DNA from 4 places in the Methylobacterium sp. TK31 genome. Region 2 is predicted to be linked to each of the others. Evidence: predicted binding sites of a transcription regulator. Region 2 holds the regulator's gene; each other region holds the start of a gene.
The links. The regulator LexA, encoded in region 2, represses DNA repair genes until DNA is damaged. The targets are predictions, from matches to a motif close to TGTTCNNNNTGTGTTCNG.
Positions count from the first base shown of each region.

Region 1: the regulator LexA is predicted to act here: its motif matches at 2,475-2,492, upstream of ACXJY8_RS13195 (PA0069 family radical SAM protein).
Region 3: the regulator LexA is predicted to act here: its motif matches at 5,717-5,734, upstream of ruvC (crossover junction endodeoxyribonuclease RuvC).
Region 4: the regulator LexA is predicted to act here: its motif matches at 3,279-3,296, upstream of parE (DNA topoisomerase IV subunit B).

Region 1 is NZ_CM143964.1:2,839,576-2,847,531, reverse strand. Features, by position in the region: gene ACXJY8_RS13215 (uracil-DNA glycosylase) at 1-144, shown strand, start outside; gene ypfJ (KPN_02809 family neutral zinc metallopeptidase) at 248-1,159, shown strand; gene moaB (molybdenum cofactor biosynthesis protein B) at 1,245-1,802, shown strand; gene ACXJY8_RS13200 (glycosyltransferase family protein) at 1,830-2,351, opposite strand; gene ACXJY8_RS13195 (PA0069 family radical SAM protein) at 2,520-3,644, shown strand; gene rnhB (ribonuclease HII) at 3,610-4,239, opposite strand; gene ACXJY8_RS13185 (glycosyltransferase family 4 protein) at 4,306-5,385, opposite strand; gene ACXJY8_RS13180 (UDP-2,3-diacylglucosamine diphosphatase) at 5,382-6,203, opposite strand; gene ACXJY8_RS13175 (aminotransferase class V-fold PLP-dependent enzyme) at 6,792-7,956, shown strand, end outside.
Region 2 is NZ_CM143964.1:2,442,492-2,450,447, forward strand. Features, by position in the region: gene ACXJY8_RS11225 (ABC transporter permease) at 1-317, shown strand, start outside; gene ACXJY8_RS11230 (alpha/beta fold hydrolase) at 334-1,098, opposite strand; gene ACXJY8_RS11235 (outer membrane beta-barrel protein) at 1,251-2,522, opposite strand; gene ACXJY8_RS11240 (FkbM family methyltransferase) at 2,867-3,697, shown strand; gene sfsA (DNA/RNA nuclease SfsA) at 3,708-4,415, opposite strand; gene ACXJY8_RS11250 (DUF937 domain-containing protein) at 4,580-5,347, shown strand; gene lexA (transcriptional repressor LexA) at 5,601-6,353, shown strand; gene ACXJY8_RS11260 (ComEC/Rec2 family competence protein) at 6,347-7,956, opposite strand, start outside.
Region 3 is NZ_CM143964.1:4,397,830-4,405,785, forward strand. Features, by position in the region: gene ACXJY8_RS20440 (phosphoribulokinase) at 1-858, shown strand, start outside; gene rpe (ribulose-phosphate 3-epimerase) at 890-1,576, shown strand; gene ACXJY8_RS20450 (HAD-IA family hydrolase) at 1,570-2,322, shown strand; gene ACXJY8_RS20455 (YebC/PmpR family DNA-binding transcriptional regulator) at 2,805-3,551, shown strand; gene ACXJY8_RS20460 (methyl-accepting chemotaxis protein) at 3,565-5,031, opposite strand; gene ACXJY8_RS20465 (hypothetical protein) at 5,057-5,374, opposite strand; gene ruvC (crossover junction endodeoxyribonuclease RuvC) at 5,793-6,359, shown strand; gene ACXJY8_RS20475 (hypothetical protein) at 6,488-7,258, shown strand; gene ACXJY8_RS20480 (YceI family protein) at 7,242-7,889, opposite strand.
Region 4 is NZ_CM143964.1:1,270,572-1,278,527, reverse strand. Features, by position in the region: gene topA (type I DNA topoisomerase) at 1-1,049, shown strand, start outside; gene ACXJY8_RS05875 (PhoX family protein) at 1,153-3,129, shown strand; gene parE (DNA topoisomerase IV subunit B) at 3,394-5,448, shown strand; gene ACXJY8_RS05865 (outer membrane protein) at 5,630-6,496, opposite strand; gene ACXJY8_RS05860 (aspartate/glutamate racemase family protein) at 7,238-7,956, opposite strand, start outside.

The DNA.
Region 1 (7,956 bases), 400 kb from region 2:
TTCTATCCGTACCGGGTCGGGACCCGCGAGATCCGCGCCCTGGCGACGCTGCATCCGGCCTACCTGCTGCGCCAGCCGCTGCAGAAGCGCCTCGCCTGGCGGGATTTCCGGACCCTGCGCGCGGCCCTCGACGGCAAGGCCTGAGCCGGGTAGGCCCTGCGGGCAAGCGGAACCGTATCCCGCGCCTGCGACTTACTTCACGCGGCCGTGTGTGGGCCCGCGTGTCCGGACAGGGTGTAACGAGATCATGCGCTGGGAAGACTTCCGCTCTTCGGACAATGTCGAGGATCGGCGCGGCGAGGGCGGCGGCGGCGGCGGTTTCGGCTTCCCCGGCGGCGGTGCCGGCGGCCTCGGGATCGGCACCATCGTGATTCTGTGCATCATCGGGTGGGTCACCGGCATCAACCCGGCGATCCTCATCGGCGGTGCCGAGCAGATGTCCGGCGGCGGGCGCCCACGCCAGGAGCAGGTCGACCCGCAGACCCAGGCCCAGCGCAAGACCAAGCCCACCGACGAGAGCGGACGCTTCGCCGCGGCGATCCTCGGCAACACCGAGGATGTCTGGAAGGAGGTCCTGCCGAACCAGACGGGACGTCAGTACCGACCGACCGCGATGGTGCTCTACACCGGAGGTACCCGCAGCGGCTGCGGTTCGGCCCAGGCCGCGATGGGGCCGTTCTACTGCCCGCTCGACAAGAAGGTTTATCTCGACACGTCCTTCTTCAAGGAAATGGAGCAGAAGTTCGGTGTGAAGGGTGACTTCGCCTACGCCTACGTCATCGCCCACGAGGTCGGCCATCACGTCCAGGACGAGCTCGGCATCCTCGGCAAGGTCCAGAGCCGCCAGCAGAACGCATCCAGCAAGACGGAGGCGAACCAGCTCTCCGTGCGCATCGAGCTGATGGCCGATTGCCTCGCCGGCGTCTGGGCCAAGAACTCCAACGACAAGTACAATTCCCTCGAGCAGGGCGACATCGAGGAGGCCATGCAGGCCGCGAGCGCCATCGGCGACGACAAGCTCCAGAAGCAGTCCCAGGGCTACGCCGTGCCGGATTCCTTCACGCACGGTTCGTCCGAGCAGCGGATGCGCTGGTTCATGACCGGCTACCGCAGCGGGCAGACCAAGTCCTGCGACACGTTCCGGGCAGCGCGTAACTGAGGTGCAGGGGACGCGCTGTCGGGCTTTCGTGCTTTGGGATACCATCGTGCTGGTTCCACCCGGGTTCGGTTGAAGGCATTTTGTGATGGTCGCATCGGACAAGACCCGCAGCTTCATCCCGCTGGCCATCGCGGTGCTCACGGTCTCGGACACCCGCGTCGAGGAGGATGACCGCTCCGGCGACACCCTCGTGGAGCGCCTGAAGGCGGCGGGCCACACCCTGGCGGCCCGCGCCATCGTCCCCGACGAGATCGAGGCGATCCGCGGGCAGGTGGAGTCCTGGAGCCGGGACCCGGCGGTCGACGTCGTCATCACCACCGGCGGTACCGGGTTCACGGGGCGCGACGTCACTCCGGAAGCGATCGAGCCGCTCTTCGAGAAGCGGATGGACGGCTTCTCGGCCGTCTTTCATCGAATCTCCTACGACAAGATCGGGACCTCGACGCTACAGTCGCGGGCCACGGCGGGCGTCGCCAACGCCACCTACATCTTCGTCCTGCCCGGCTCGCCAGGGGCGTGTCGCGACGCCTGGGACGGCATTCTGGCGGCGCAGCTCGATTACCGCCACCGCCCCTGCAACTTCGTCGAGATCATGCCCCGGCTGGACGAGCATCTGCGGCGGGGCGCTTCGATCACGGTCTGAGGCTCGGCGAGAGACCTGCCGTTCGGATCAGGCCCTGTCGAGGCGGGCCGAGAGCGCACGGACCTTCAGGCGGCGGCCGAAGGTCGGACCAGCCAGGAGACGTTCGCGCCGGACGAGGTCGCCCGGGCGCGGAGCATTGACGCCGATGACGCTCTCGCCACGGGCAGCGAGGCGTGCCGGCAGGCCGGCATGCGGGCGCCGGAGTCGGGCCAACGCGACCTCCGGCCGGGCCGTGCCGATGAAGCGGTCGACGAGGCGGATCCAGCCTTCCGCCGGAACGTCGCCGGCCTCGAGGCAGAGGACCCAGTCCCGCCGCGCGGCCTTCGCCCCCGCCGACCAGGGCGACGACCCGCGTCCGCGCAGCACTACCTTGGCGCCGGTTGCCTCGGCCACCGTCTCGATCACCGGGTTGGACGCGGCCACGATGATCACCGCATCGCCGACGAGCCCCGCCGCGACACCCGCCACCAGCGCGCCGAGCGTATCGGCGAGCTGATCGACGGCATCGGGGTCGTGGGGCTGGGTCACTGAAATGAGAGCCGAGAGCATGCGCGCGCATACCGCATTTTTGCGTCGAGCAAAGCCATTCCACGGCAACGCATCGTGGGCAGGCAGGTAGAAACGCTGGGAGAGGGACGATCTGCCTGAATTATCCGCAATCTCTTCCGCGAATGTTCGTGATATGTTCTAAGAGAACCCTCTGGATGACCATTGCCAATGCCTGCAGACGCGTCCCGTTCCTCACCACCTGTCTTGGAGGTGGCACGACGCCTCGGCGAGACGACGCCGGAGCCGGCGGGACGGCGCGGACGGGGTGCAACAGCCAATCCGAGCGGACGCTACGAGGCGGCAAGGCGGGACGCCTTCGACGACGGTTGGCCCGGCATCGGGCAGGCGGCACCCCTGCGGACCGAGGTGAGGCCGGAGCATGCCCGCACGCTCATCACCCGCAACACCTCGCCGGACATCTCGTTCGATCGGTCGATCAATCCCTATCGCGGCTGCGAGCATGGTTGCGTCTACTGCTTCGCGCGACCGAACCACGCCTATGTCGGTCTCTCGCCGGGCCTCGATTTCGAGACCAAACTGTTCCGGAAGGTGGATGCCGGCGCCCTGCTCGAACGGGAATTGTCGGCGCCGGGCTACAGCCCGGCCACCATCGCGCTCGGCACCGCCACCGATCCCTACCAGCCGATCGAGCGGGAACACCGCGTCACCCGCGCGGTACTGGAGGTCCTGGCGCGCTTCCGCCACCCGGTCGGGATCGTGACGAAGTCGAATCTCGTCGTCCGCGACCTCGACCTGCTCACCGATCTCGCGCGGGACGGCCTCGTGAAGGTGGCGGTCTCGGTGACCACGCTCGATCCGGAACTGGCGCGCCGGCTGGAGCCTCGGGCACCCCATCCGGCGAAGCGCCTGGAGGCGATCGGACGGTTGAGTGCGGCGGGCATCCCCGTGATGGTCATCGCCGCGCCGATCATCCCGTCGCTGAACGACCACGAGGTCGAGGCGATCCTGGCCCGGGCCCGCGACCTCGGCGCCGTGGAGGCGAGCCACGTGCTCCTGCGCCTGCCGCTCGAACTCGATGCCCTGGTGAACGACTGGTTCGCCGAGCACTACCCGGGTCGCCAGCGGCACGTCATGTCGCTGGTCCGTGCGGCACGCGGCGGACGCGCCTACGACGCGACCTACGGAACGCGGATGACGGGCACCGGCGCCTATGCCGACCTGATCCGCCAGCGCATGCGCCTCGCCCGGCAGCGTCTCGGCTATCCCGAGGTGCGGCGGCGTCTGCGCACCGACCTGTTCAGGGTCCCGACGGACCAGTTGAGCCTGTTCTGAGGTCGTAGGCGCGGGTGAAACTCAGGCGGTGGTGGGGAGAGCGGCCCCGGAGTGCGAGCCCGGCGAGGTGGGTACGCGTGCCGTAGCCGACATTGCTCGCCCAACCGTAATCCGGATAGCGGTGGGCGAGCCGCCGCATCAACCCATCACGCAGGGTCTTGGCGACGATGGAGGCGGCAGCGATCTGCGGCACCAGCCGGTCGCCGCCGATCACGGCCCGCCCGGGCAGTGCAAGACCGGGAACGGGGTCGCGACCGTCCACCCAGACCGGCGCTTCGAGCCCCAGTGCCAGCACGGCCCGCCGCATGGCGTCGAGGGTGGCGGCACGGACGTTGATCCGATCGACAAGGGCGCGCGAGCCGGCCGCCACGGCGACGCGGGTCTGCGCGCGGATCAGCGGTGTCAGCGCCTCGCGTTCCGCCGCCTTGAGGCGCTTGCTGTCGTCGAGGCGGGCGAGCAGGGTGGGCGCGAGAGCGGCCGGGTCGAACCAGACCGCCGCGACGATCACGGGTCCGCAGAGAGCACCGCGTCCAACCTCGTCGCAGCCGATGACGGCCGGGAAGGTCTCCGCCAGGCGCGGGTCGAACGGCGGCATCGGGCATGTTCCGGGGCGGAGGACTGGCCCGACCCCCTAACGCGGAGCGCGCGGCCGGTCCACGCCTCAGCCGAGTTCGACGACACCGCGCGGAGCGTCGCCCGAGGCCCGGAGGCGCATGGGTGCGGTGCCGTGGGCGCGGGCGATGTTGTCGTAGAACTGGCGCGCACTCTCGGCCCAGGTGTAGCGCAGGGCTTCGCTGCGGCAGCGGGCGCGCGGGATCGCCAGGGCGCCCATAGCGGCCGTACGCAGGTCGTGGTCGAGCACGCCGGCACCCGTCCGGCCGATCACGTCGAGGGGGCCGGTGACGGGATAGGCGGCCACGGGCACCCCGCAGGCGAGGGCTTCGAGGAGTACGATCCCGAAGGTATCGGTAAGGCTCGGAAACACGAAGGCGTCGGCGCCGGCATAGAGCGCGGCGAGGTCGGCGCCGGTCCGGGTGCCGAGGAAATGCGCCTCGGGCGCGATCGCCGCGAGGCGGGCCCGGTCCGGCCCGTCTCCAACGACGACCTTGGTACCGGGCAGGTCGAGACGCAGGAACGCTTCGAGATTCTTCTCCACCGCGAGCCGCCCCACCGACAGGAAGATCGGACGGGGCAGGCCGGCGAGATCGGCCGGCTCCGGCATCTCCGGCGAGCGTGGCCGGAACAGGTCGGTGTCGACCCCGCGGGTCCAGCGCATCAGGTTGGTGAAGCCGCGCGCTTCGAGGTCGCGCTCCAGGGAGGGGGTCGACACCATCGTACCGTTCGCCGCGCCGTGGAAGCGGCGAAGCCAGGCGTAGCTCCAGGCCTCCGGCACCGGCGCCCGGGCCGAGAGGTATTCCGGAAACCGGGTGTGGTAGCTCGTCGTGAAGGGCCGGCGATGGGCGAGGCAGTAGCGCCGGGTGGCGTAGCCGACCGTTCCCTCCGTCGAGATGTGGACATGGGTCGGCCGAAGGTCGTTCCAGAGCTGCGACACATGCCGCTTGGTCGCGTAGGCCAGCCGGATCTCCGGGTAGCCCGGCAGCGGCACGGATGCGAAGTCCTGGTGCGTCAGGAACACCGGATCGAAGCCGTAGGCGGCCCCGGCCGCCGCCATGTTCTCCAGGGAGCGTACGACGCCGTTCACCTGCGGGTGCCAGGCATCCGTGGCGATGAGGAGCCTCACGCGACCGCCCGGGCTCCGTCGGGACGCTGGCGTCCGACGAGGTCGGCCCGCGCGGTGCGTGCCCGCACCAGGCTCGGATAGTGCAGCACCTCCATGGTGCCGTCGTAATGCTCGACGATGGCGGTGCAGGATTCCACCCAATCGCCGGTGTTGAGGTAGGTCAGCCCGTTGATCTGGCGTTTGGCCGCATGGTGGATGTGACCGCAGATCACACCGTCGGCTCCGACGCGCTTGGCTTCGGCGCTCAGCAATTCCTCGAACTTGCCGATGAAGTTGACCGCATTCTTCACCTTGAGCTTGGCCCAGGCCGAGAGTGACCAGTAGGCGAGCCCGAGGCGACGGCGCGCGGTGTTGACGTAGGTGTTGATGAAGAGCGCGAAGGTGTAGGCGCCGTCGCCCAGGAACGCGAGCCATTTTGCGTGGCGCACCACCATGTCGAACTGGTCGCCATGGATGACGAGGTAGCGCTTGCCGTCGGCGGCCTCGTGCAGGCGCTGGTCGGCGATCTCGATGCCGCCGAAGGTCATGCCGATATAATCGCGCAGGAATTCGTCGTGATTGCCCGGGACGTAGACCAGCGTCGAGCCCTTGCGCACCTTGCGCATCAGCTTTTGTACGACGTCGTTGTGGCTCTGGGGCCAGTACCAGCCGGATTTGAGTTGCCAGCCGTCGATGATGTCGCCGACGAGATAGATCTCGTCTGCATCGTAATCGCGCAGGAATTCCAGCAAGAGGTCGGCTTGGCATCCCTTTGTGCCGAGATGCATGTCGGACAGGAACAATGTCCGGACGCGGGTCGTCTCGGTGTCTTCGCCCACGCTCGCCTCCGGGACAGCCTTCCGTTGCCAGGAGCCAAACCGGATTCCCGTATCAGTTTGATGACGTCGCGGGTCGGGGACAGGGCGTCTTCTGCGCCGCGACGTAAGCTCTTCTTCCACAAAAAAAATTTTGATTTGCGACCAAGTATTTCGGGTTTTCCTTTCTGCGGGAAGCCGGGCATAGTCCCGCTCAAGGTGCCCCACCGGGCCGCGTCCGAGGACGCATGACCGGAGCCCGTCGAGGCGAACTAAGGGTGCCGTCCCCGGGGACGACGACGCTGACAACGGCCCAGCGGTAAACGCGTTTCGAGCGCGACCCGGCCCATGGAGAAGAGGCTTGAGGTATTCGGTGGCGCGCGCGGCGACGGGCGTCGAAGGTCAGCCTTCGACGGCGACGGACATTGGTCCGGCATCCACGCGGACGTTGCGTGCGAACGAGTTCGTCCCGCGATTCATTTAACCAGCGGCTGCCAGGAACGTCCGGGTTCGACCCGGACGTTCCGACGCGGTCCGCTTCAACCCTCGGCGCATCTGTGTCGCCGCACGCGGAGTGCGTGTCGGCGCAACGTAAGAAACGGAGAAAACCCCATGGCGGCAACGCGACGTCCCGGCCGGAACCACCTGTTCGTCCCGGGCCCGACGAACATCCCGGATCGCGTGATGCGCGCGATGATGGTGCAGTCCGAGGACCACCGCTCGGTGGATTTCCCGGCGCTGACCAAGCCCCTCTTCGAGGACACCAAGGCCGTCTACGGCTCGAAGGACGGCACCATCTTCCTGTTCCCGGCCTCGGGCACCGGCATCTGGGAGTCTGCCCTGTCGAACACCCTGTCGCGCGGCGACAAGGTGCTGGCCGCCCGCTTCGGCCAGTTCAGCCATCTCTGGATCGACATGGCCCAGCGCCTCGGTCTCGAGGTCGTCGTGCAGGACGAGGCCTGGGGCACGGGCGCGAACCCGGAACGGATCGGCGAGGCCCTGCGCGCCGACAAGAACCATGAGATCAAGGCCGTCATGGTGGTCCATAACGAGACCGCCACCGGCGTCACCAGCGATATCGGTGCCGTGCGCAAGGCCATCGACGCCGCGGGCCATCCGGCCCTGCTGTTCGTGGACGGCGTCTCGTCGATCGGCTCGCTGCCGTTCAAGATGGACGAGTGGAAGGTCGACTGCGCCATTGCCGGTTCGCAGAAGGGTCTGATGCTCCCGGCCGGTCTCGGCGTGATCTGCGTCAGCCAGAAGGCGCTCAAGGCGGCCGAGACCTCGTCGGGCCAGAACGACCGCCTGGCGCATGTCTATTTCGACTGGGCCGACCACCAGAAGCAGAACCCGGCCGGCTACTTCCCCTATACCCCGCCGCTGCCGCTGCTCTACGGCCTGCGCGAGGCGCTCGCCTGCCTCAACGAGGAGGGCCTGGAGAACGTCTACCACCGCCACCACGTGCTCGGCGAGGCGACCCGCCAGGCCGTGGCCGCCTGGGGCCTGAAGACCTGCGCCCAGGAGCCCAAGTGGAACTCGGACACCGTCACGGCGATCCTCGTGCCGGAGGGCGTCGACGCCGCCGCGATCATCAAGCACGCCTACGTGCGCTACAACCTGGCGCTGGGCGCTGGCCTCAGCCAAGTCGCCGGCAAGGTCTTCCGCATCGGTCACGTCGGTGACATGAACGAGCTGTCGCTCCTGGGCGCCATCGCGGGCGCCGAGATGGCGATGCTCGACCACGGTGTGAAGGTCCAGCCCGGTTCCGGCGTCGCCG
Region 2 (7,956 bases):
CCTTCAGCCTGTTCGGCTTCCTGATCGGCCTGTGGGCGGACGGCTTCGAGAAGCTGCAATTGGTGCCGCTCCTCATCGTCACGCCGCTGACTTTCCTCGGCGGCAGCTTCTACGCCATCGAGATGCTGCCGCCGTTCTGGCGAGCGGTGAGCCTCGCCAACCCGGTGGTCTACCTGATCAGCGGCTTCCGCTGGGCCTTCTTCGGCACCTCGGATGTCGGCGTCGGCATCAGCTTCGCCATGGCGCTGGTGTTCCTGGTCCTGTGCCTCGCTGGCGTGACCTGGATCTTCCGAACCGGCTACCGCCTGAAGAGCTGAGGCGCCGAGCGTCCCGTCAGGGTCGCTTGGCCAGGAACTCGAGCACGCCCGTGCGGTGGCCGCGGTCGCCGACGGCGGTACTGTGATCGCGGTTCTGCAGTTCGAGGGCGGCAGCGTTCGGGAACAGCGCCGCCAGCGCCGGGCCGGAGCCCGATACCGTGTCGAGGGTGCCGGTCGTCACCAGGGTCGGGACCTGGATCTCCGCGACCTCCGCGCGCGACAGGGCTTGGCGCGAGCCGCGCATGCAGGCGGCCAGGGCTCGCAGATCGCTCTTCGTCTGCTCGGCGAAGGTACGGAACGCGGCGGCCGTCGGGTTCGGTGCGCGCGCGCCGGGTTCCGCCTCCAGGGCCTCGGCGATGCCGTCCGGCAGGCCCTTGCCCTCCACGAGGTGCAGGCCGAGGCCGCCGAGCAGCAGGGAGCGCACCCGCTCCGGAGCGTCGAGGGCGAGAAACGCGGCGATGCGCGCGCCCATCGAGTAGCCCATGACGTCGGCTCGGCGGATGCCGAGATGGTCGAGCAGGCGACGCGCATCCTGGGCCATGAGATCGGCGCCGTAGGCCTCCGGATCGTAGAGCTTCTGACTCTCGCCGTGGCCCCGGTTGTCGAACGCGATCGTGCGGTAGCCGGCCTGGGTGAGGGTGCGGACCCAGAGGGTGTTGACCCAGTTCACCGCGTGATTCGAGGCGAAGCCGTGGATCAGCAGGATCGGATCGCCCGATCCGCCGACGGCTGGGACGTCGACATAGGCGAGGGTGACACCGTCTGAATCGAAGCTCTGCATGGGCTCGGGCCTTATCGCTCGGGGCATGGTGATCGCCTCCTTGGACCGCCAGTTACCCGGACGGAAGCCCTGCGCCGGCACGAGACCACAAAAGAAAGCGGCGGCAGGTTGCCCTGCCGCCGCGTTTCACCGAACCGGACCGTCAGATCGGATCAGAAAGTGATGCCGGTCTCGAGCATGTAGCGCTCCTGCGAGGTCTTCACGCCGTTGCGGCCGAAGCCGGTGCCGACGTTGAGCGCGCGGTCGACGGTGATGTCGTAGAGCTGCACGGTCGAGAACTCGCCGCGGACGAAGAAGCGGTCAAAGGTGAAGGTCGGAGTGACCGTGAACGACAGGGCGGAGCTGCCGGGTCCGTAGAGGACGTTTGACTGGAGGGGGAGGCCCGTGCGGCTATTGCCACTCTGCGAGATGTATTCGAATCGACCCGCAAGGGCGAAGTTGTCGGTGAAGGCGTAGCTGGCGAGGATCGCGCCACCGAAGGTCTCGGCTCCGGCGAGGCCGATGAAATCGTTCCGCTCGACATTGGTGTATTGGATGTAAGGCGTCAGGATCCAGGGACCGTCGGCATAGGTGTAGTTCGCGCTGATGATGCTGCTGTTCTGAAGCGTCGCGGGGGTCGCGAACTGGTTGCGCAGGCTGCGATCCGTTAAGTCGAACTTGGTGTAGCTGGAGAAGTGGGTGCCGCCGTTGATGCCGATCGTATTAGCGGAGTCGATTTTATAGGTGATCGCGCCCGTGACCCAGTTGAGCTCACCCGAGAAAAAGCCATCGGTCGCGGCGAACGAGGCCGCCCATGGGCCGTCCGAGTAATTGACCTGCACGCCGTGGTTGATGACGTTCTCCTGGGCGAAGAGGAGGCCACGCGAGATGTTGAGGTTCTGGAAGGTGAAGGGCAGTTCCGAGCCGATCAGGGTCGGCATGCGGCCGCCCTGGACCGACCAGTTGTCGTTGATCACGTACTTGCCGAAGACGATCGGAGCCGGCGAAAACAGCAGGTTGGTCTGATCGATGGCGCTGAAGATCGGCGCGCCCAGGCCCGGGATCGAGTAGGCGCCGAAGGCGGCGTAGAACTGGAAGGGACCATCGGCCTTCTGGATGAAGCCCATCAGGTTCGAGAAGTCGGCGCGCGCGAAGCGATCGGCGGCAATGCCTGGCAGTGCGATGGAGGTCACATTGCTCTGATCGTAGAAGTAGCCCGTGACCGCACCGCCGACATAGATGTCGCCGAAGGCGCCGAGGGTCAGGCAGGACGGGTTCGGGTTCTGCTTGATAAAGCCGCCGTAGGCCGGGAAGGTGATCTCGGCCTTGCACGGCGCGGGCGGGGCGGGAACGGCCAGCACCTTCGCCGGCATGTCGGCTGCGAAGGCGCAGACCGAGGACAGCAGGACGGCTGAGAGGGCGAGGAGCGAGCGGTGCATGGCCATGGGAACTCTGCGGAGACATCTGCGTTAGGGCGAGGTTCTCAAAGGTTCTCCCGTACGGCAAAGCTATCCTTTGTGCAGGCGCCTAATTTTGAGGCAATTCCGGCCTGAGGTGCTGGGTTTGCGTCGTGGTGTTGCCACAATGGAACAGGTCTGAGCACCGAAATTCAGTCCAGCTGTTCTCCTCGCCTGTCGAGACGTTGTCCTGAAACGGTCGAAGCCAGTTTCGACGATCGTCGGAGGGTCGACGCGTCGGAGCGCCTCCCATACGCGCGAGCCGCCTTCCACCCTTCGATCGTGTCGCCTTCGCTTGCCGCCGCGCGCGCGCGCTGGCATCAGCAGGCACGATGAAAGATACCCAGCCCTACGGCACCTACGCTCCCACCGGCCTCGTCGCCCGCATCGCCCACCAGACCGGGCGGATCTCCTATGCCAGCTGGGCCGGTCGGCGCCTCGCCCTGTTTCTGCGACGGGTGGCGATCGGCCTTCTGCGGGGGGCGCCCCTCGACGTTGAGCGCTACGGCGCCCGCATGCGGCTCTACCCCTACAACAACAACTGCGAGAAGAAGGTGCTCTTCACCCCGCAGTTCTTCGATCCGGAAGAGCGTGCATTGCTGCGTGCGAAGCTCCAGCCCGGCTGCACCTTCCTCGATATCGGCGCGAATATCGGCGCCTATGCGCTGTTCGTCGCGGCCTTCGCGGGGCCGCGCGCGCGCATCCTCGCGGTGGAGCCGCAGCCGGACGTCTTCGACCGCCTTACCTACAACATCGGCCAGAACCCGTTCGGGACGGTCAAGGCGGTAGCCTGCGCCGTCGCCGACAAGGCCGGCGAACTCACCCTGTTCGTCGATCCCCGCAACCGGGGTGAATCGAGCCTGAAGATCGTCGGGACGAACGAAGGGGCGCAGATCCGGGTGCCGGCGGTGCCCCTGTTCGATCTCGCCCGCGGCGAGGGCATCGAGCGCATCGACGCGATGAAGCTCGACGTCGAGGGGGCCGAGGACCTGATCCTGGAGCCGTTCCTGCGGGCCGCTCCCGCCGCGCTCCATCCGCGGCTGCTGATCGTCGAGAACGGCACGGACCAGTGGCAGATCGACCTGCCCGCCCTCCTGGAGCAGCACGGCTATCGCCGGATCGCCCGGACGCGCCTGAATTTGATCTTCGAGCGCGCCGCCTGACGAGGGCGTGCTACAGGACCGGAATGGCGTCCGCGAGGGTGATCCCCTTCGGATCGATCCGGCAGCGATAGGCATGCACTGCGACACCGGCAGCCCGGGCGGCCTGGAACGCTTGGTCGAAGGCAGGGTCGAGGTCCCGCGCCGCGTCGAACCGCTCCGCCCACATCTGGACCACGATGACGACCATGGCGCGACCGCCGGCTCCCACGACGGCGGCGAGGTCCGCCATGTGGCGGGTACTGCGGGCGGCGACGCAATCCGGAAATTCCGCGAGGCCCGGGCTGCGCATCAGGTGGCAGTTCTTCACCTCGACATGGCAGGGAGGCATCCCCTCGCCCGTGGCGAGGAAATCGACCCGGCTCGCCTGCGCGTAGCGGACTTCCGGGCGGAGACCCGAATAGCCCGCGAGCGCCGGCAGGGTGGTGTCGGCGAAGGCTTCCGCCACCAGAGCGTTCGGCCGCATCGTGTTGATGCCCACCCATTGCCGGCCACCCGGCAGGTTCGCCTCCACCAGCTCCCAGGAATAGGCGAGCTTGCGCGTCGGGCTCCGGGCCTCGGACAGAAGAGCTCGTGCGCCCGGTACGGCGAGACCCAGCATCGCCCCGGGATTGGGGCAGTGAGCCGTCACGAGGGTGCCGTCGGCCAACTCCAGATCGGCGAGGAAGCGCTTGTAGCGCCGCACGAGGCGGCCCTCGATCAGGGGCGCGGGGAAGCGCATCGGCGTGTCCTGGGCAAGAAACAGGTTGATGCCGCCGGGCCTCGGCGTGGAATCGGGCAGCCATGAGGCGCCCGGGCTGGTCAGTGCTCATCGGATGCGACAGACTTCGCGCGGTACACCCGGGTCGATAACCGGGAAAACCGCTGTTCGTCCGCGAGGCCGCCATGTTCAATCTGTTCGACATCCTCCAGGCGCAGGCGGGCGCCAACGCGCAGGGACTGGGACGGCAATTCGGGCTCTCGCCGGAGCAGAGCCTGCGCGCGATGGAGGCCCTGCTGCCGGCCCTGACCATGGGGTTGCAGCGCAACGTCGCCCACGATCCGACAGGCTTTGCCCACCTGTTCAACCTCATTGGACCGACCGCGTCCCCGGCACCGAGCGCGACACCGCAGATGGACATGCTGGTCAAGCAGCTGTTCGGGTCGCCGCATCTCAGCCAGGCGGTGCTGCAGCAGGCCGCGACCGTCAGCGGCGTGGCGATGCCGGCTCTGAAGCAAATGCTGCCCGCCATGGCCGGCATGGTGGTGGCCGGGATTGTCCACGTGATGATCAATCAGGCTCCATCGCCCGCGCCGGCCCCCCGCGCGGAGGCGAACCCGTTCGGGTTCCCGCCCAATGCTTGGTCGCAGATGATGGAGGCCTTCCTGAAGTCCGGCAGCAACGCGACCAGCCCGGCACCGTCCGCTCCTCAGGCGCGGTCGCGCCCTGCGCAGCCCCGGCTCACGGCTCCCGCGCCCGCCGTGCCGGACAAGGCGGCCTCGGATGCCCCCTTCGACCTGGTGCAGCAGATGTTCCAGACCGGCCTCGAGGTACAGCAGGAGAACGCACGCGCCATGCAGCGCCTGTTCGATACCTTCTGGCAGGACCCCCGCGGCCCCACCGGTTCAGGCGCCGACGCCGCATCGAAGGCGGGACGGAGCGGGAAGCGGTAGCGGGCATCGCGTCCGGGTCGCATGGACGGCGCCGAGCTCCATTCGATCTCGACTGCGCTCATGCACTCTGAGCGATCCCCTCCAGGTGGCGGTCGGCGGCCTCCGCGAAACCTGTCCTCGACGGAACAGTCGTCGGGCTATCCGCGCTTTCGGCAGGAACCCTTGCAGAACACTTACGGAACGTTTAACATGTTCGTGTTTTGTTTCTGATGCCGCTCGCCGCGATCCCCGGCGCCAACGAAGAGTGTCCCGCATGTTGACGCGTAAGCAGCTGGACCTGCTCCAGTTCATCCAGCTCCGGATGCGCGAGAGCGGCGTTCCCCCCTCCTTCGACGAGATGAAGGACGCTCTCGATCTCAAGTCGAAGTCCGGCATCCATCGGTTGATTACGGCGCTGGAAGAGCGCGGCTTCCTGCGCCGTCTCCCGAACCGGGCACGGGCCATCGAAGTCATCCGGATGCCGGAGAGCCTCGGTGGGAGCGCCGGCGCCCCGCGTGCTGCTCCTGCACCTGAGGTGCGCCGCTTCACGCCGAGCGTGGTCGAGGGCGGCAAGGGCAAGGGTCTGCCAGCTGGTGCCGCGGTCTCCCGCTTGCCGACGACGCAGGCCACCGACGAGAGCGGGCGTGCGGTGACCATCCCGGTGATGGGCCGGATCGCGGCCGGTACGCCCATCTCCGCCATTCAGGAGCAGAGCCACTCGGTGACGATGTCACCGGATTTCCTGGCTGGTGGCGAGCACTACGCCCTGGAGGTGCGCGGCGATTCGATGATCGAGGCGGGCATCCTGGACGGCGATCTCGTGGTCATCCGCAAGCAGGACACGGCCAATACGGGCGACATCATCGTGGCTCTGATCGACGATGAGGAGGCGACCCTGAAGCGCCTGCGCCGACGCGGCTCCTCCATCGCCCTCGAAGCGGCGAACCCGGCCTATGAGACGCGCGTGCTCGGGCCGGACCGGGTCCAGATCCAAGGGCGTCTGGTTAGCCTCGTTCGTCGTTACTGAAGGGTCCCGTCGCTCGGTTCGTCGCCGGGCGGATCGGGATCCGGAAGCTCCCGCTCGGGCGCCTTCTGGTTCGGTGAAGGGGCCGGCTGAAGGAGCGAGAGGTTGGCCTCCTTCCTCGGCGGTGTCGCCCGCCACGGCACTCTGTCTCCGGGACGCTTGACCGTGGTGATGACGGGTCCATCGCGGGCGAGGCGGATCGCCGTCGCACCGTGGGCCGCCAGGAAGTCCCGATCGAGGATCAAGGCGGCGCCGCAACCGGGCGGCGTGGCCTGCCGGGTGATCAAGATCTCGGTGCGTGCGCAATCTTCCGGAAGCGCCCGTTTGTCGGTGACGAGGGCAAGGCTGCGGCCATCCGGCGTGGTCAGAGTGCAGCCGAGGCCATCGCACCGCGCGCCCCGGAAGGCACTGATCTCTTCCGCCCGGCGTCCGTCCCCGTCGGCCTTGAGCCATTGGCCGAGCACGAAGGGTGGCGGGCGGCCGAGGATCGCGAGCTGCCCGTTGCGCTCACGGATGGCTGCGCCCACCCCTTCGCGATCGATGTAGATGTCGTTTCGCTCCGGAAACGTAGCGAGAACGATGCCGATTGTTGCCGGACAGAGGCCGAGCCAGCGCAGCGACGAGGCAGGTAGGGTCAGGATGATCAGGGCCGAGGCCAGTAGCCCGAGGGCACCGGCGCCGAAGGCCGGCACCACCAGAACCGCGTTCCCGAATCCCGCGATCCAAGTCGAGATGGTCAGCATGCCGCGGACCGCGAGGCCCATCGCCCACCAGACCGGCTGATCCAGCGCGAACGGATAGGCGAGAATGCCGAGGACCGCCGACGGCATCACGGCCAGGGAGACGAGCGGCAAGGTGAGCGCGTTGCCCACGAGTCCGAAGGGCTGCACCGTCTGGAAGTGATAGGTCGCGAAGGGGGCGGTGGCGATCTGGGCCACGAGCGTCGTTGCCAGGGTCCCGAGGATCGCTGTCGTGACGAGGGCGAACAGGCGCGGCAGCCAGCCTGCGCCATCGCGACCGAGGGCGCTCCCCGCGATCAACGGCGCGCAAGCGATCAGGCCGGCGACCGCTCCGAACGACATCTGGAAGCTTGGTCCGAGAAGGCCCTCCGGTTCGCGGGCCAGCGCGATCAGGGCGGCGATCGCCAGGTTGCGCATGCTGAGGGCCGGCCGGTCGACCAGGATCGCGCCGAGCATGACCAGGGTCATGATCAGCGACCGTTCGGCGGCGATGTCCCATCCGGAAAACACGCAATAGGCGGTCACACCCACCATGGCGACGGCGGACGCGATCTTCTTGATCGGCCAATGCAGCGCTGCGAACGGCACCACGGCGAGCAGCGCCCGCACGAGCCAGAACACCACCCCGGCCGCCAGGACCATGTGCAGGCCGGAGATCGAGACCACGTGATAGATGCCCGCGGCCCGCAGGATGTCGTTGGTCTCCCCGTTGATGAGGCCCCGCTTGCCGGTCACCAACGCCGCCGCGACCGCCCCGGCCTGTCCGCCATTGGCGTCGGTGATCCGGCGTGTGAGGGCATTCCGTGCGGCATCGACGGCGGCGGCGAGACGGATCTGCCGATCGGTCGTCTCGGCCGCCGGCCGTA
Region 3 (7,956 bases), 2.0 Mb from region 2:
TCGGCGCGTCACCCCATCATCTCGGTCACCGGCTCCTCGGGGGCGGGGACCACCTCGGTCCGCAACACCTTCGAGCAGATCTTCCGGCGCGAGGACGTCAGCGCGGTCTATATCGAGGGCGATGCGTTCCACGCCTACGATCGGGACACCATGCGGCGGCTGATGGTCGAGGAGCCGACCCTCAGCCACTTCGCGCCGCGCGCCAACCTCCTGCCGGAGCTGGAGGAGGTGTTCCGGACCTACGGCGAATCCGGGGGCGGCCGCACGCGCCACTACGCCCACGACGCGGCGGACGCGGCCCATTACGGCACCGAGCCCGGCACCTTCACGGAATGGGAGGACTTCCCGCCCGGCTCGGACCTGCTGTTCTACGAGGGCCTGCACGGCTGCGTCGTCGACGACAACGTCGACATGGCCCGCTACGCCGACCTGAAGATCGGCGTGGTGCCGGTGATCAACCTCGAATGGATCCAGAAGCTGCACCGGGACCGCTCGTTCCGGGGCTACTCCACCGAGGCCGTCACCGACGTGATCCTGCGGCGGATGCCCGACTACGTGCAGACGATCTGCCCGCAATTCACCTGGACGGACATCAACTTCCAGCGGGTGCCGACGGTGGACACCTCGAACCCCTTCATCGCCCGCTGGATTCCCACGGCCGACGAATCGATGGTGGTGATCCGCTTCAAGGACCCGAAGGGCATCGACTTCTCCTATTTGATCTCGATGATCCAGGGCTCCTTCATGAGCCGCGCCAACTCCATCGTCATCCCGGGCGGCAAGCTCGACCTGGCCATGCAGCTCATCCTGACCCCGATCATCATGCAGCTCGTCGAGCGCAAGCGCCGCATGGCCTGAGCGCGGCCACAAGGCTCTAGAGGAACCCACCATGAACGGCCCGATCATCTCGCCCTCGATCCTCTCGGCGGATTTCGCCGCGCTCGGCGAGGAGGTGCGCGCGGTGTCCGAGGCCGGCGCCGACTGGATCCATCTCGACGTGATGGACGGGCACTTCGTGCCCAACCTCACCTTCGGCCCCGCGGTGATCAAGGCCCTGCGGCCGCACTCGGCCAAGCCCTTCGACGTGCACCTGATGATCGCGCCGGCCGATCCCTACCTCGCGGCCTTCGCGGAGGCCGGCGCCGACGCGATCTCGGTCCATGTCGAGGCCGGCCCGCACATCCACCGCTCGCTCCAGGCGATCCGGGCCCTCGGCAAGCGCGCCGGCATCGCCCTCAACCCGGGCACGCCGGCCTCGGCCGTCGAGCCGCTCCTCGACCTCGTCGACCTCGTCCTGGTGATGACGGTCAATCCCGGTTTCGGCGGCCAGAGCTTCATCCCCTCGACGCTCGAGACCATCCGGCGCATCCGGGCGATGACCGCCGGGCGGGCGATCGACATCGAGGTCGATGGCGGCATCGGCCCCGAGACCGTGGAGCTGGCCGCCCGCGCCGGCGCCAACGCCTTCGTGGCCGGCAACGCCGTCTTCAAGGGCGGGCCGGACGGCTACGCCGAGCGGATCGCCGCGATCCGGGCCGGTGCCGCGGAGGCCGGAGGCGGCCCCCTTTCATGCTGAGGGCGCTGATCTTCGACGTCGACGGGACGCTGGCCGAGACCGAGGACCTGCACCGGCAGGCCTTCAACGGCGCCTTCGCGGATCTCGGCCTGCCCTGGTCCTGGTCCCCGGCCCGCTACGCCGACCTCCTGACCGTGATGGGCGGCAAGGAGCGCCTGCGCCACTACGTCGAGACCGAGCATGCCGACGAGGTCGAGGCCCTGCGCCCGCGCATGGGCGAGATCCACGACTGCAAGACCCGCCGCTACGGCGACCTCGTGGAGGGCGGCAGCCTCGCCCTGCGCCCGGGGGTGGCGCGCCTGATCGCGGAGGCGCGGGGCGCCGGCATCCGGCTCGCGGTGGCCAGCACCACGAGCCGCCCCAACGTCGACACCCTGCTGCGGATCAACTTCCCGGCCGGCGACGTCCCCTTCGACGTCATCGCCTGCGGCGACGAGGCGGCGCGCAAGAAGCCGGCCCCCGACGTGTTCGACCTCGCGCTCGAGCGCCTCGGGGTCTCGGCCGCCGAGGCGGTGGCCTTCGAGGATTCCGCCGCCGGCATCCGCTCGGCCCTCGATGCGGGCCTGCCGGTGATCGCCACCCGCAGCCGCTACACCGAGAGCCACCGCCTCGACGGGGCGTTCTCGGCCGTCTCCGATCTCGGCGAGCCCGGCGCGCCGCACCGGCACCTCTCCGGCCATGTCTGGCCGGACGGCATCGTGACCCTGGGCGCCCTGCGCGACTGGCACGCGCGCCGCGCCGCCTGAGGCCGCGCCTCAGTCCCGTGCAGGCCGCGCCTCAGTCCCGTGCAGGCCGCGCCTCAGTCCCGTGGAGGCCGCTTGCCCAGCCGCTCCGGCGGCGCGCCCTCGGCGCGGGTCGGAAACAGCACCGCCCCGGCGACCGCCCCGATCACCCCCGCGATCCCGAGCCTAAGCCAGCGCGGTGCCGGACGGGTGCGTCCCCGGTCCGGCGCGGGGGCGCGCATATCGGTGGGGCGGGTCCCGGGGCGTCCCCGGTCGAGGGTTGGGCGCGTCATCGCCCCACGATAGCGCCGGCGCGCCGGATAGCCACCGGGAAGGCCGTGCGACCCGGCCCGGCGCGGGCCTCCACGCTGCGGCGCAGCGTTGTCATCGGCGTCGGCGGCGGCCTATAAGCCGGCCAATCCCTTTCCGTCCGGCATCGCGGACCCGCCGCCCCGGCACCTGGCCCTCGCGATCCGGCTTCGTTCCTACCAGTCTAGGGTCACGTCATGGCCGGCCATTCCCAGTTCAAGAACATCATGCACCGCAAGGGCCGCGTCGACGCGGTCCGCTCGAAGCTGTTCGGCAAGCTCGCGCGCGAGATCACGGTCGCGGCCAAGCTCGGCCTGCCCGACCCGGCGATGAACGCCCGCCTGCGCGCCGCCATCATCGCGGCCCGCGCCGAGAACGTGCCCAAGGACAACATCGAGCGCGCGATCAAGAAGGCGCAGGGCGCCGATGCGGAGAGCTACGACGAGATCCGCTACGAGGGCTACGGCCCCGGCGGCGCCGCGCTGATCGTCGAGGCCCAGACCGACAACCGCAACCGCACGGCCAGCGACGTGCGCTCGGCCTTCACCAAGTCCGGCGGCAGCCTCGCGGAGACGGGGGCCGTCTCCTTCATGTTCGACCATGTCGGCGTGGTGGAGTTCGACGCCAAGGTGGCGGATGCCGACACCATGCTGGAGGCCGCCATCGAGGCCGGCGCCGACGACGTGCGCTCGGACGAGGCCGGCCACGAGATTACCTGCGCCCAGGAGGCCTACGGCGAGGTCTCGAAGGCCCTGGAGGCCCGCTTCGGCGAGCCGCGCCGCACCGCCCTGGTCTGGAAGGCCCAGAACACCATCGAGGTCGACGACGAGACCGGCGAGAAGCTGATCCGCCTCGTCGAGGTGATCGAGGACCAGGACGACGTCCAGAACGTCTTCGTGAACTTCGCGCTCTCGGACGCCCTGATGGAGAAGCTCCAGGGCTGACCGGGGGCCGCCGTCAGGCGGCCTTCAGGGTCCCGAGGAACCGGTTCACCTCGGCGCCGAGGTGGTCGGCCTCCTGGGCCAGGTCCGACGCGGAGGCGAGGACGCGCGCTGCCGCCTCGCCCGTCTCTCCGGCCGAGCGGGCGACGCCGCCGATGGTGGCCGTGATGGCGCCGGTGCCGGTCGTCGCCTCGGCCACGTTCCGGATGATCTCCCGGGTCGCCGATCCCTGCTGGTCCACCGCCGCCGCGATGGCGTCGGCGGTCGCGCTCATGGTGCGGATCTGCCCGGCGATCGCCTCGATGGCCGTCACGGCCTCGCCGGTCGTGCCCCGGATCGCGTCGATCTGCTGCGTGATCTCCTCCGTTGCCCGGGCCGTCTGGTTGGCGAGTTCCTTGACCTCGGCGGCCACCACCGCGAAGCCCCGTCCGGCCTCGCCGGCGCGCGCGGCCTCGATGGTGGCGTTGAGCGCGAGCAGGTTGGTCTGGCCGGCGATGCCGGAGATCATCCCGACGACGTCGCCGATGCGGGCCGCCCCCGTGCTCAGGGCGTGAACCAGCTGCCCGGTGGCGTCGGCCTGGCCCACGGCGCCCTGCGCCATCCGCGCCGAATCCGCCACCTGCCGCCCGATCTCCTGCACCGAGGCGCCGAGTTCCTCGGCGGCCCCGGCCACCCGGTCGACGTTCCGCGCGGCCATCTCGGCGGCGTCGACCACGGACCCGGCCCGGCTCGCCGTGCCCTCCGCCGCCCCCGTCATGGTCCGTGCCGTTCCCTGCATCGCCGCCGCGGCCTGCGTGACCCGGGCCAGGATGCCGCCCACGGTCGATTCGAAATAATGCGCGGTCTGCTGCAGGGCCGCCCGGCGCTGCGCCTCGGCGCCGGCCCGCGCCAGGGCGGTCTCCGATTCCAGGACCTGCATGCGCTCCATCTGGGCCCGGATCGCGGATTCGGAGGCGGCCTGCGTCGCGAAGGCCGTCGTGATGGTGCGCGCGACCCAGGCCAGCACCCCCGTCTCGAGGACCAGGATGACGGCGTGGAGCACCACGCGCGCGAGGTCGGCGCTGCGGGTGCCGCCGGGGAAGATCAGCGCCGGCATCACGATGTTGAGGGCGAGATGGTGGCCCGCCACGGCCGCGGCGCAGGCCACCAGGATGGTCCAGTCGCACCACGCCACGATCACCGCCATGCAGGCGAAGAAGTACATGTGCAGGTCGATCTGCCAGGGATGCCCGGCCAGGGCCGAGAGCAGGATCGCCGCCATACCGATGAGCGAGAGGCTGCTGACCAGCCGCGTCGCCAGCCCGGTCGGCGCGCGCCGCCACGCCAGCGTGCTGAGCCCGGCCAGGAGGGCCGCGATCACCAGGGGGACGGTGAGCCCGTTGCCGGCGAGCCAGGCGCCGAGCGCGATCACCGGCAGGTGCAGCCAGAGGAAGGCGATGAGGAAGCGGCCGAAGGTCTGCCGAAGGCTGTCGAGGTTCGTCATCGCCGGGCTGTGTCCGTTGCGGAAATCAGGTCTGGGAGGAGGGCGTGCAGGCCGTGGCGAACCGGGCGTCGATCACCAGCCAGGCCCCGGAGGCGTAGAGGCGGGCGACGAGATCGGGCGATCCGGCCCGGACCACCAGGACGTTGCTCCGGCCGCCCAGGCGCAGGACGCTGGCGCCCGCCCGCGCCACGATGGCGGCGGCGTCCACCCCCGCAGGCGCGATCACCGCCACGGTCTCCGAGGCCGGGAAGGCCAGCACGCCGAGCGGCAGCACCAGGGTCGCGAGCACCGCGAGGCCCCCCGTGAGCCGGCTCGGACGATGGGAGGGGGCGATGTCGGCCACGAGGACAGCAATCCGATTCGAATTTGTCCTGTGTTAATACGGTGCGATAGGCTAAGAAGGCGTTACGGGAGGTGTTTGGTGCTCGCGCCGCCGCCGCTGTTCTGAATTCCGCGCCGGCCGAAATGTGGCTGCCGCTTCGACGCGGAGGAAAATCCGGACTGCACGGCAGGAGAACGGGCGCCCGTCGGCGAAATCTGTGCAGACAAGGACGAAGACAGACGACAACTGGTCGGAGCAAGCCGTTTCGGACCGATCCGCTTCGCCTCTTCTTCGGTCTTGGGTCGATCTGCGATCCGATGCCCCGGCGGGGTCCGCACCGGAACGCGCATTGGCATAACGCTCCGTTCACGGTATGTCCCTAACGCTCGGAACGGCGCGATGTCCGCGCCCGGAGCCGCGCCCTCATGATCGTGTCCGCATGACCGTTCCCGTCCGCATCCTCGGCATCGATCCGGGCCTGCGGCGCACCGGCTGGGGCGTCGTCACGGCCACGGGCACCAAGCTCGCCTACGTCGATTGCGGCGTCGTCACCTCGGACGGGGACCTGCCTCTCGCCCTGCGCCTGCGCGAGCTCTACGAGGGCATCACCCGCATCGTCGAGGCGTTCCAGCCCGACGAGGTCTCGGTCGAGGAGACCTTCGTCAACAAGGACGCGCAGGCCACGCTGAAGCTCGGCCATGCCCGCGCGGTGGCGCTGCTGGTCCCGGCGCTCGCCGGCATGCCGGTGTTCGAGTACTCGGCCAACCTGATCAAGAAGACGGTCGCGGGCTCGGGACACGCCGAGAAGGTGCAGATCCAGGCCATGGTGAAGTTCCTGCTGCCGAAGGCCGAGTTCAAGGTCGCCGACGCCGCGGACGCCCTGGCCATCGCCATCACCCACAACAGCCATCGCGGCGCCCATGCCCTGAAGCGCCAGCACGTCCCCGTGGCCGGCACCAGCAGCCTGGCGGCGGCCCGCATCGCGGCGGCCCTGGCGCGGGGCTGAACCTCCGCCGATCCATGCCTCTCCTGTGCCCCGGACGGTCCGGGCCCTGGACGCACTGGACCCTGGACAGTCCGGGCCCGCCCGTGCAGGTCCTCGCCTCGGAACCTGCCGGACGGAGAGCGAGTGGAATGGCCGACCCTGGGGCGACGCGCCCGACGCTGCCGATCGGCGACATCCTGCGCGATGCCGCGGCCTCCGGGCTGCGCTCGGTCCGCGCCCTCGGCCCGGCCACTACGGTCGCGTTCCTCCTCGTCCTGGCCAAGGAGGCCGCCCACACGCTGATGGGCGATCCGACACGGGCCGCCCGCTTCCAGGAGGACGTCTTCCTCGTCGATTGCGCCTGCACGATCCTGCTCGCGCCCTACTGGATGGCCCTGTTCCGGCACATCCTCGGCGCCGGCGGCTCCGTGCGCGACGTCGTCGAGGGCCGGGCCGGCCCGGTGGGGGACTTCCTCGCCCTCGAGGTGTTCTGGCTCCTGGTCAGCGGCCTGCTCGACCGTGTGCTCTCGCCGGACCTGCTCGGGCCGGGCCGGGTGGCCTTCGGCTTCTCGGCCTGGATCGCCCTCCTGCTTCTGCAGATCTGGACCAGCATGCTGGCGCCCGCCCTGGCTGTGGGCGCCCCGGACGCGACCCTGCGCGCGGTGTTCGCGATGACGCGCGGATCGGCCGCCCGCATCGCGCTGATCCTCGTGGCGACGATCCTGCCCCTCGGCCTGCTCGACCGCATGCTGCACGCGCCCGAGCGCTCCGGGGCCGACCTGCCGCCCTTCGTGCTGGCGGTCCGGATCCTCGCCTCGGGCCTCATCGGCATGGCCCTGCTCGTCCTGGTGACGGCGCTGCTCGCCGAGATCTACCGGCGGCTGCGGGCGCCGGAGCGCGGCCTCACTCCACGGCCTTGAACTCGCCCTCGAGCCGCAGGGAGACGTCGTCGCCCAGGAGCGGCAGGAAGGCGCTGATGCCGAAATCCGAGCGCTTGATCACCGTGCGCCCGTCGAAGCCGACCGTGTAGGCCTTGTTCACCGGGTTGATCCCGGCCTGATTGAAGGTGGCGTCGAAGGCGACCGGCTTCGTCACGCCCTTGAGGGTCAGGTCGCCGGTGATGCGCGCGGTGGTCGGGCTCGTCGGCTCGATGCCGGTCGCCGTGAAGGTGGCCTTGGGGAATTTCGCGGTGTCGAAGAAGTCGGGCGACTTCAGGTGCTGGTTGAGCCGGTCGTTCAGCCCGTTGACGCTGTCGGTGCCGATGGTGACCGTGAGGGTGGATTTCGCCGGCTCCTTCGGGTCGAGCACCGCCTGCGCGGTCACGTCGGTGATCTGCCCGTAATAGGTCGAGAAGCCGAGATGGCTGACCGACCAGGTGATCTTGCCGTGGGCGGAATCGAGGACGTAGGCGCCCGGGCGCACCTGCGTCGGGTCGCTGGAGGGCGCGGCGGGCGGCGCGGCGGCCGGGGTCTCCGCCGCCGCGAGCGGGCCGGCGGTGAGCAGAAGCCCGAAGGCGAGGAGCAGCGCGGTCTGGCGCATCGAGGCGGTCATCCGTGTGTGTCGGGCGGGGGGCCTTTGATTTCACGAACGCCGCGCGGCCTCAAGGCGGCACCGGTGC
Region 4 (7,956 bases), 1.2 Mb from region 2:
TCTTCCCCGAGAAGGCGGACGGCTCGAACCCGCGCACCTGCCCGACCTGCGGTTCCGGCCAGCTCTCCCTGAAGCTCGGCAAGTTCGGCGCCTTCGTGGGCTGCTCGAACTATCCGGAGTGCAAGTACACCCGCCAGCTCGCCGCCTCGGGCGTCGAGGGCGACGGCGAGGGCTCGTCCGAGAACGGCGGCCAGCCCGGCACGCGGGTGCTCGGCAACGACCCCGTCTCCGGCCTGCCCGTGACGGTGCGCGACGGCCGCTTCGGCCCCTTCGTCCAGCTCGGCGAGGCCTCGACCGAGAAGGAGGCCCCGAAGCCCAAGCGCTCGTCGATCCCGAAGGGCACCAGCCCGTCCTCGGTCGACCTGGAGATGGCCCTGAAGCTGCTCTCCCTGCCGCGCGAGGTGGCCCGCCACCCCGAGACCGGCGAGCCGATCCTGGCCAATCTCGGCCGCTTCGGACCCTACGTGCAGCACGGCAAGATGTACGCGAATCTCGGGCGCGACGACGACGTGCTGGAGATCGGCGCCAACCGGGCCATCGACCTCATCGTGGCCAAGGAGCAGGGCGGGGGTCGGCGCGGGCCGGCGGCCGATCCGGGCCGTCCCCTCGGCGAACACCCGGAGACGGGCAAGCCCATCGTGGTCAAGTCGGGCAAGTACGGTCCCTACGTCACCGACGGCACCACCAACGCGACCCTGCCCAAGACGCTCGCCGCCGAGGCCATCGACCTGCCCCAGGCGCTGGAGCTGATCGCCGCCCGGGAAGCCGCGGGCGGGGGCAAGAAGAAGGCCCCGGCCCGCAAGGCGGCGGGCGCCAAGGCCCCGGCGAAGAAGGCCCCGGCGAAGAAGGCGGCGGCCAAGACAGGGCCGGTGAAGAAGGCTTCCGCGGAGACGGGGGAGGCGGATGCGGTGCCAGCCGAGGCGTCGGCCCCCAAGAAGGCAGCTGCAAAGACAGCGGCTCCGAAGAAGACGGCTCCGAAGAAAGCGGCGGCCAAGAAGGCGGCGACGCCCGACGCCGACACGCCCGCCGCGGCACGCCGGAAGGCCTAGGACCGGTGGCCGGGGTGCCGGCCGCTGTCACACCGGTGCCATGCGGGCCGGCTAGCGGGAGAGGTCGCCACCCGCCGTCCCCTCGCCTACACGGACCCGCCGCATGACCGAACCGACGCGCACCCGCTCGCAGGCCGCGGAGGCCGCCGAGGATCGCGGGTCGAACGACAGCGCGAATCCGACCTTCGGCGACGTGGTGGCGGCCCGCTTCGACCGGCGCGACCTCCTGCGCGGTCTCCTCGGCGTCGGCGCCATCGCGGCGGTGGTGACGCCCCGCGCCCTGGCCGCCGGCGCTGCGCAGGCGGCGGAAGCCCCCGGCACCCGCTTCCCCTTCGCTGAGATCGAGGCCGGATCGGACGCGCACCATCACGTCGCCGCCGGGCACGACGCCGAGATCCTGATCCGCTGGGGCGACCCGGTGCTGCCCGGCGCGCCGGCCTTCGACCCGCGCAACCAGACGGCGGCCGCGCAAGCGCAGCAATTCGGCTACAACAACGATTTCGTGGGCTACTTCCCGATGCCGGGGGCGGCCGACCCGGCGTCGCACGGCCTCCTGGTGGTCAACCACGAATACACAAACGAGGAACTCATGTTCCCCGGCCTCGGCCGCCAGGACGGCAAGGCGGTCGACTTCAAGGGCATGACCCGGGACCTCGTCGACATCGAGATGGCGGCCCATGGCGGCTCGGTCATCGAGATCCGGCGCCGGGACGGCCGCTGGACGGTGGTGCCGGATTCGAAATACGCCCGTCGCATCACCGCCACGACGCCGATGGCGCTGACCGGCCCGGCCGCCGGCAGCGACCGGGTGAAGACCGCCGCCGACCCCGGCGGCCGGTCGGCCCTCGGGATGATCAACAACTGCGCCGGCGGCACGACCCCCTGGGGGACGTGGCTGACCTGCGAGGAGAACATCAACTACTACTTCTCCGGCGCCTTGGCCGAGGGCTCGCCGGAGGCCGCCAACCACAAGCGCTTCAACCTGCCGGCCGGCGCCTATGCCTGGGGCCGCTACCACGAGCGCTTCGACGTCGGACACGAGCCGAACGAGCCCAACCGCTTCGGCTGGGTGGTGGAGATCGACCCGTTCGACCCGACGAGCGTTCCGAAGAAGCGCACGGCCCTGGGGCGCTTCAAGCACGAGGGCGCGGCCGGCATCGTCGCCAAGCAGGGTCAGTACGTGATCTACCAGGGCGACGACGAGCGCTTCGACTACGTCTACAAGTTCGTCACCCTGGGCCGGGCCGACAGCGGCGACCGCGACCTTCTCGATTCCGGCACCCTGCATGTCGCCCGCTTCGACGCCGACGGGCGCGGCACCTGGATGCCGCTCGTCTTCGGCCAGGGGCCGCTGACGCCGGAGAACGGCTTCGCCTCGCAAGGAGACGTGGTGATCGGCGCCCGCCTCGCCGCCGACCGGCTCGGGGCCACCAAGATGGACCGGCCCGAGGACGTCGAGGCCAACCCGAAGACCGGCAAGGTCTACGTGATGCTGACCAACAACGGGAAGCGCAGGGCGGATCAGGTCGATGCCGCCAACCCGCGCGCCGACAACCGATTCGGCCACATCGTCGAGCTCACCCCCGACGACGGCGACCATGCCGCCACCGGATTCGCCTGGGAGATCCTGGTCCGCTGCGGCGATCCGAGCGTCGCGGCGGTGGGCGCCACCTTCTCGTCGGCCACCACGGCGAACGGCTGGTTCGGCATGCCGGACAATTGCTCGGTCGACGGCCTCGGCCGGCTCTGGGTCGCCACGGACGGCAACGCGCCCTCGCGGACAGGGCGCAACGACGGCATCTGGGCGGTGGAGACGGAAGGGCCGGGCCGCGGCACGGGCAAGCACTTCTTCCGCGTGCCCCACGGCGCCGAGATGTGCGGGCCCTATTTCACCCCCGACGACACCACCTTCTTCGTGGCCGTCCAGCATCCCGGCGAGGCCGACGAGGAGGACCCGAAGGCGGTGCCCGCCACCTTCGAGGCGCCCGCCACCCGCTGGCCCGACTTCGACCCGGCGATGCCGCCGCGCCCCGCCGTGCTGACGATCACCCGCCGCGGCGGCGGTCACGTCGGGACCTGAGGCGCCCCATGGCGGACGCCTCTCCGCAGCGATCGTCCGATCGCGCCACCGTCAGGCCTTCTTAACCACCCTCATACCATGTCATGGGGTGGTACGCCCTGTGCGGCGGGGGCTTCCGGCTCCCGCCCCGCGGAGCGGGAACCCCTTTCTGTTTCCGGTTTGTTCCGGTATGGTGAGAGGATGAAGGCGAATGCTGCACGGTCTCCCTCTGCGATCCGGCCCGCGAAGCCCGCGGCCGCACCATCACCCGCGCGAGGCGCTCCGGTGAGCGACCCCGCACGCGATCTCTTCGCCGGCGGCAAGGCGCCCCTGCCGAAGCCCAGCGGGCGCCGCAAGCTCGACGCCGCCGTGGCGCCGATCGCACCGCCGCCCGCCTCGGCGGAAGCCGGCTACGACGCCTCCACCATCGAGGTGCTGGAGGGGCTGGAGCCGGTGCGGCGCCGCCCCGGCATGTATATCGGCGGCACCGACGAGCGCGCCCTGCACCACCTCTTCGCCGAGGTGATCGACAACTCGATGGACGAGGCGGTGGCGGGCCATGCCAGCTTCATCGAGGTGGAGCTGGAGGAGAGCGGCCACCTCGTCGTCACCGACAACGGCCGCGGCATTCCTGTCGACCCGCACCCGAAATACGAGAACAAGTCCGCCCTCGAGGTCATCATGACCGTCCTGCATGCGGGCGGTAAGTTCGACTCGAAGGTCTACGAGACGTCCGGAGGCCTGCACGGCGTCGGCATCTCGGTGGTCAACGCCCTCTCGGACGAACTCGAGGTCGAGGTCGCCCGCGGCCAGACCCTCTACCGCCAGACCTTTTCGCGGGGCCACGTGCAGGGTCCCCTGGAGACTGTCGGCCGGGTGCAGAACCGGCGCGGCACCCGCGTGCGCTTCCACCCCGATGCGGAAATCTTCGGGGCGCTGAAGTTCGACCCCCGCCGCCTGTTCAGGATGGCGCGCTCCAAGGCCTACCTGTTCGGCGGGGTCGAGATCCGCTGGCGCTGCGCCCTCGCTCTCCTGGAGGGCATGGACGACGTGCCGGCCGAGACCGTGCACCGCTTCCCCGGGGGCCTGCGCGACTATCTCGCCCGCGATCTCGAGGGCAAGGAGCTCGTCACCGACGCGATCTTCTCCGGCAAGATCACCAAGCCGGGCGGGCACGGCTCCCTGGAATGGGCCGTGGCCTGGATGGTCACCGACGACGGCGTCTCGGCCTCCTACTGCAACACCATCCCGACCGCGGAGGGCGGCACCCACGAGAGCGGCCTGCGCGTCGCCCTGCTGCGCGCCCTGCGCGAGCATGCCGAGCGCGTCGGCCAGGCCAAGCGCATGACGGCGGTGACCACCGATGACGTCATGGCGACCTGCGCCTCGATGCTCTCGGTCTTCATCCGCGAGCCCGAGTTCCAGGGCCAGACCAAGGACAAGCTCGCCACCGTCGAGGCCTCGCGCATCGTCGAGACCGCGATCCGCGACGCCTTCGATCATTGGCTCGCCGCCTCCCCGGCCCAGGCCAACAAGCTGCTCGACTGGGTGATCGACCGGGCCGAGGAGCGCCTGCGCCGGCGCCAGGAGAAGGAGGTTGCGCGCAAGTCCGCCACCCGCAAGCTGCGCCTGCCGGGCAAGCTCGCCGACTGCTCCAAGGCCGGCATGGCCGGCTCGGAGATCTTCATCGTCGAGGGCGACTCGGCCGGCGGCTCGGCCAAGCAGGCGCGCGACCGCGCCACCCAGGCGATCCTGCCCCTGCGCGGCAAGATCCTCAACGTCGCCTCGGCGAGCCGGGACAAGCTCGGCGCCAACCAGCTGATCTCGGACCTGACCCAGGCGCTGGGGTGCGGCACCGGCACCGGCTACCGCTCGGAGGACCTGCGCTACGAGAAGGTGATCATCATGACGGACGCCGACGTCGACGGCGCCCACATCGCCTCGCTGCTGATCACGTTCTTCTACCGGCAGATGCCCAAGCTGATCGACCGCGGGCACCTCTACCTGGCGATCCCGCCGCTCTACCGGATCAGCCAGGGGGCCAAGACGGCCTATGCCCGGGACGACGACCACAAGGCGCAGCTGATCAAGACGGTGTTCAAGAACGGCAAGGTCGAGATCGGCCGCTTCAAGGGCCTCGGCGAGATGATGCCGGCGCAGCTGAAGGAGACCACCATGGACCCCAAGAAGCGCACGCTCCTGCGGGTCGAGGTGCTGGACGAGGCCCGCGATTCCACCGGGGACGCGGTCGAGCGGCTGATGGGCAACAAGCCCGAGGCGCGCTTCACCTTCATCTCCGAGCGCGCGGCCTTCGCCGACGGGGCCGAGCTCGACATCTGAACGCCGATCGCCCGCGCCTTCGGGATTCCGGGGGCGCGGGCGACGATCTGCGGTTCCCGAGCGGGCGTCCGCCTCGAAGGGGAGCCCAAACGCAAGAAAGCCCGGCCGCGAGGCCGGGCTTTCTTGTTGACCGGGGCCCGCGCGACCGGATCGATCGCGCGGGAGGCCGTTGGTTCAGATCCTAGTAGGAGCCGAACTTGTAGTTCAGGCCGGCGCGGACGACGGCGAACTCGGTGTCGCGCACCTGACGGCCGCCGCTGACCAGGACGACGCCCGGGCTGGTGGTGGTGACGACGTTGCCGACGTTGTTGACCGCGAAGGCGCCGTTGTTGCGGTTGCCCTGGTCGAGGTTCACGTACAGACCTTCGATCTTCAGCGTGACGGCCGAGGACTTGAAGAAGTTCAGGAACGAGTCGGTGGGGAGCGCGTACTCGACGCCGCCGCCGGCAGCCCAGCCGGTCTGGAAGTCGTCGCGGCTGGAGTTGGTCAGACCGAAGTCACGACCGCCGCCCGAACCGTAGGCGAAGCCGCCGGTGCCGTACACGAGGGTGCGGTCGAAGGCGTAGCCGAGGCGGCCGCGGACGGTGCCGAAGTAGTCGAGGCCCGAGACGCCGGCCGGGTTGAAGACCTGCTGGGCGGCCAGCGGGCCGGTCGAGGAGAAGCGGTTCCGGTCACGACCGAAGTCGACGTACTGGGCGTCGGCCTCGACACCGATCACGACACCGGAGCCCGGGGTGAACTGGTAGTTGTAGCCGACCTGACCACCGCCGACGAAGCCGTCGTTGCTGCGGCCGTTGCCGAAGGCGACGACAGCGGTCGAGCCCGGCAGGACGAGCGTGCTGGCGCCGTTCACGCCGATGACGGTCGCCTGGTTGTTGCTGGAGGCGTCGAAGCCGTAACCGGCGTTGAAACCAGCGTAGAAGCCGGTCCAGGTGAACACCGGCACCGGCACGAACACCGGGGGAGCCGCGCGGCGCGGAAGGTCAGCGGCCGAAGCGACGGCAGTCAGGCCGGCGAGCACGGTGGAGGCGAGAAGCAGTCTTTTCATTGGTTTACCTGGTCCTGGTTGGCGAGAGCCGGCGCGCTTGTAGTCCCTGGCCGACGCGAGGTCTGTCGCTTTCCTGCAACAAGGCCACCTATTAGGCCCCCAGATGTCAAAGAAGGGTAAAGGTTAGCGGCGGGTCATCATGACCTTTGCGCATCGGTGCCATCACGCACATTCAGCGGAAATAGATCAGCGCTGCATTGTAAGCCGATTGTTGAAATCAAGGCCCTTCGCAACACTTTCTTGAGATCCGATCTCTCGGCAGAATTATGCTTCTGTCCGCGCCGCACCGGAGTTTTCCTGCATCCTGCGGATCGCCGCTTGCCGGATGTCGGCAACGCGACGCGGTCGCCGGGGTGACGTCGCGCCGTGCGGGTCAGGCGGCCCGTGCGGATGCGGCGCGATCGCCGAGGCGGGCGCGGCCGGCGGCGGCCGGGCCTCAGGCCTGCCTCAGGTCGGCAGAGGCGAGCGTCCGGGATAGGCGATCACGGCAACCGGGAGGTTGAGGCCGTCTTATGAAGGGCCCGGACGAGCCCCAGAGGCGAGGGGGGCGGCCTCGGCCCGCGACATCGGCGGCTCCGTACCCGGGCGCTCCACGAGGATCGCCAGCCCCTGCCCCCTCGCCCGGGGCGACGGGGCGTGGCTCCCAGCCGTCGGCGCCGGAACCGGGAGACCCGTCACGAGAGGCCGGGCGCCCGACCGGGGCGAGCCCGCGCCCTCACTCGGCATCGCAGGGCGCGGGCGTCAGGCGCGGGCCAGCAGGGTGGCGAGCGCCGGCGACAGGCCGATGCTGGCGAGCGAGGGAGCCGTACCCGCCGCGCGCCCTCCCCCGGCGGCGGCCAGCACCGCGCGGGTCCCGGCTTCCACCGAGCAGAGCACCGGTGCCGGGACGGCGGGCTGGATGCGGGCCTCGAGCCCGGCCAGGGCCGCGCCGCCGAGGATCACCGCCTCGGCGCCGTCCTCCCGGACGCAGGCGGTGCAGGCCGCCGCCAGGAGGCCGAGGGCCGCCTCCGGATCGGCGGCGATCTCGGCGCCGGTGGGCGCCACCGTGCGCACGCCGGTCAGGCGCCCGCCGAGGCCGAGGCCGGCGACGAACTCCGTGAGCATCGGCCCCCACAGGACGCCGCCCGTGACGATGGCGAAGCGCCGGCCGTCCGCGCCGGCGGCCCGGCAGGCGGCCTCCGCCATCCCGACCACCGGCACGGGGGAGACCTCCCGCAGGGCGGCGAGGCCGGGATCGCCGAAGCAGGCGAGATAGACCGCGTCGCAGCCGGCTCCGTGTTCGGCGAAGGCGTCGAGGGCCGCGTGCCCGGCGATCGCCGCCGCGGCGCGGCTGGAGATGTAGCGCGCTCCGAACCGGCCGGTGGCGGGCACCAGGGCGACCCCCTCCCCGGCGATCGCCCGGACATGGCCGGCCACCAGGTCGGTGACGGAGGCGGTGGTGTTCGGATTGATGAGCAGGA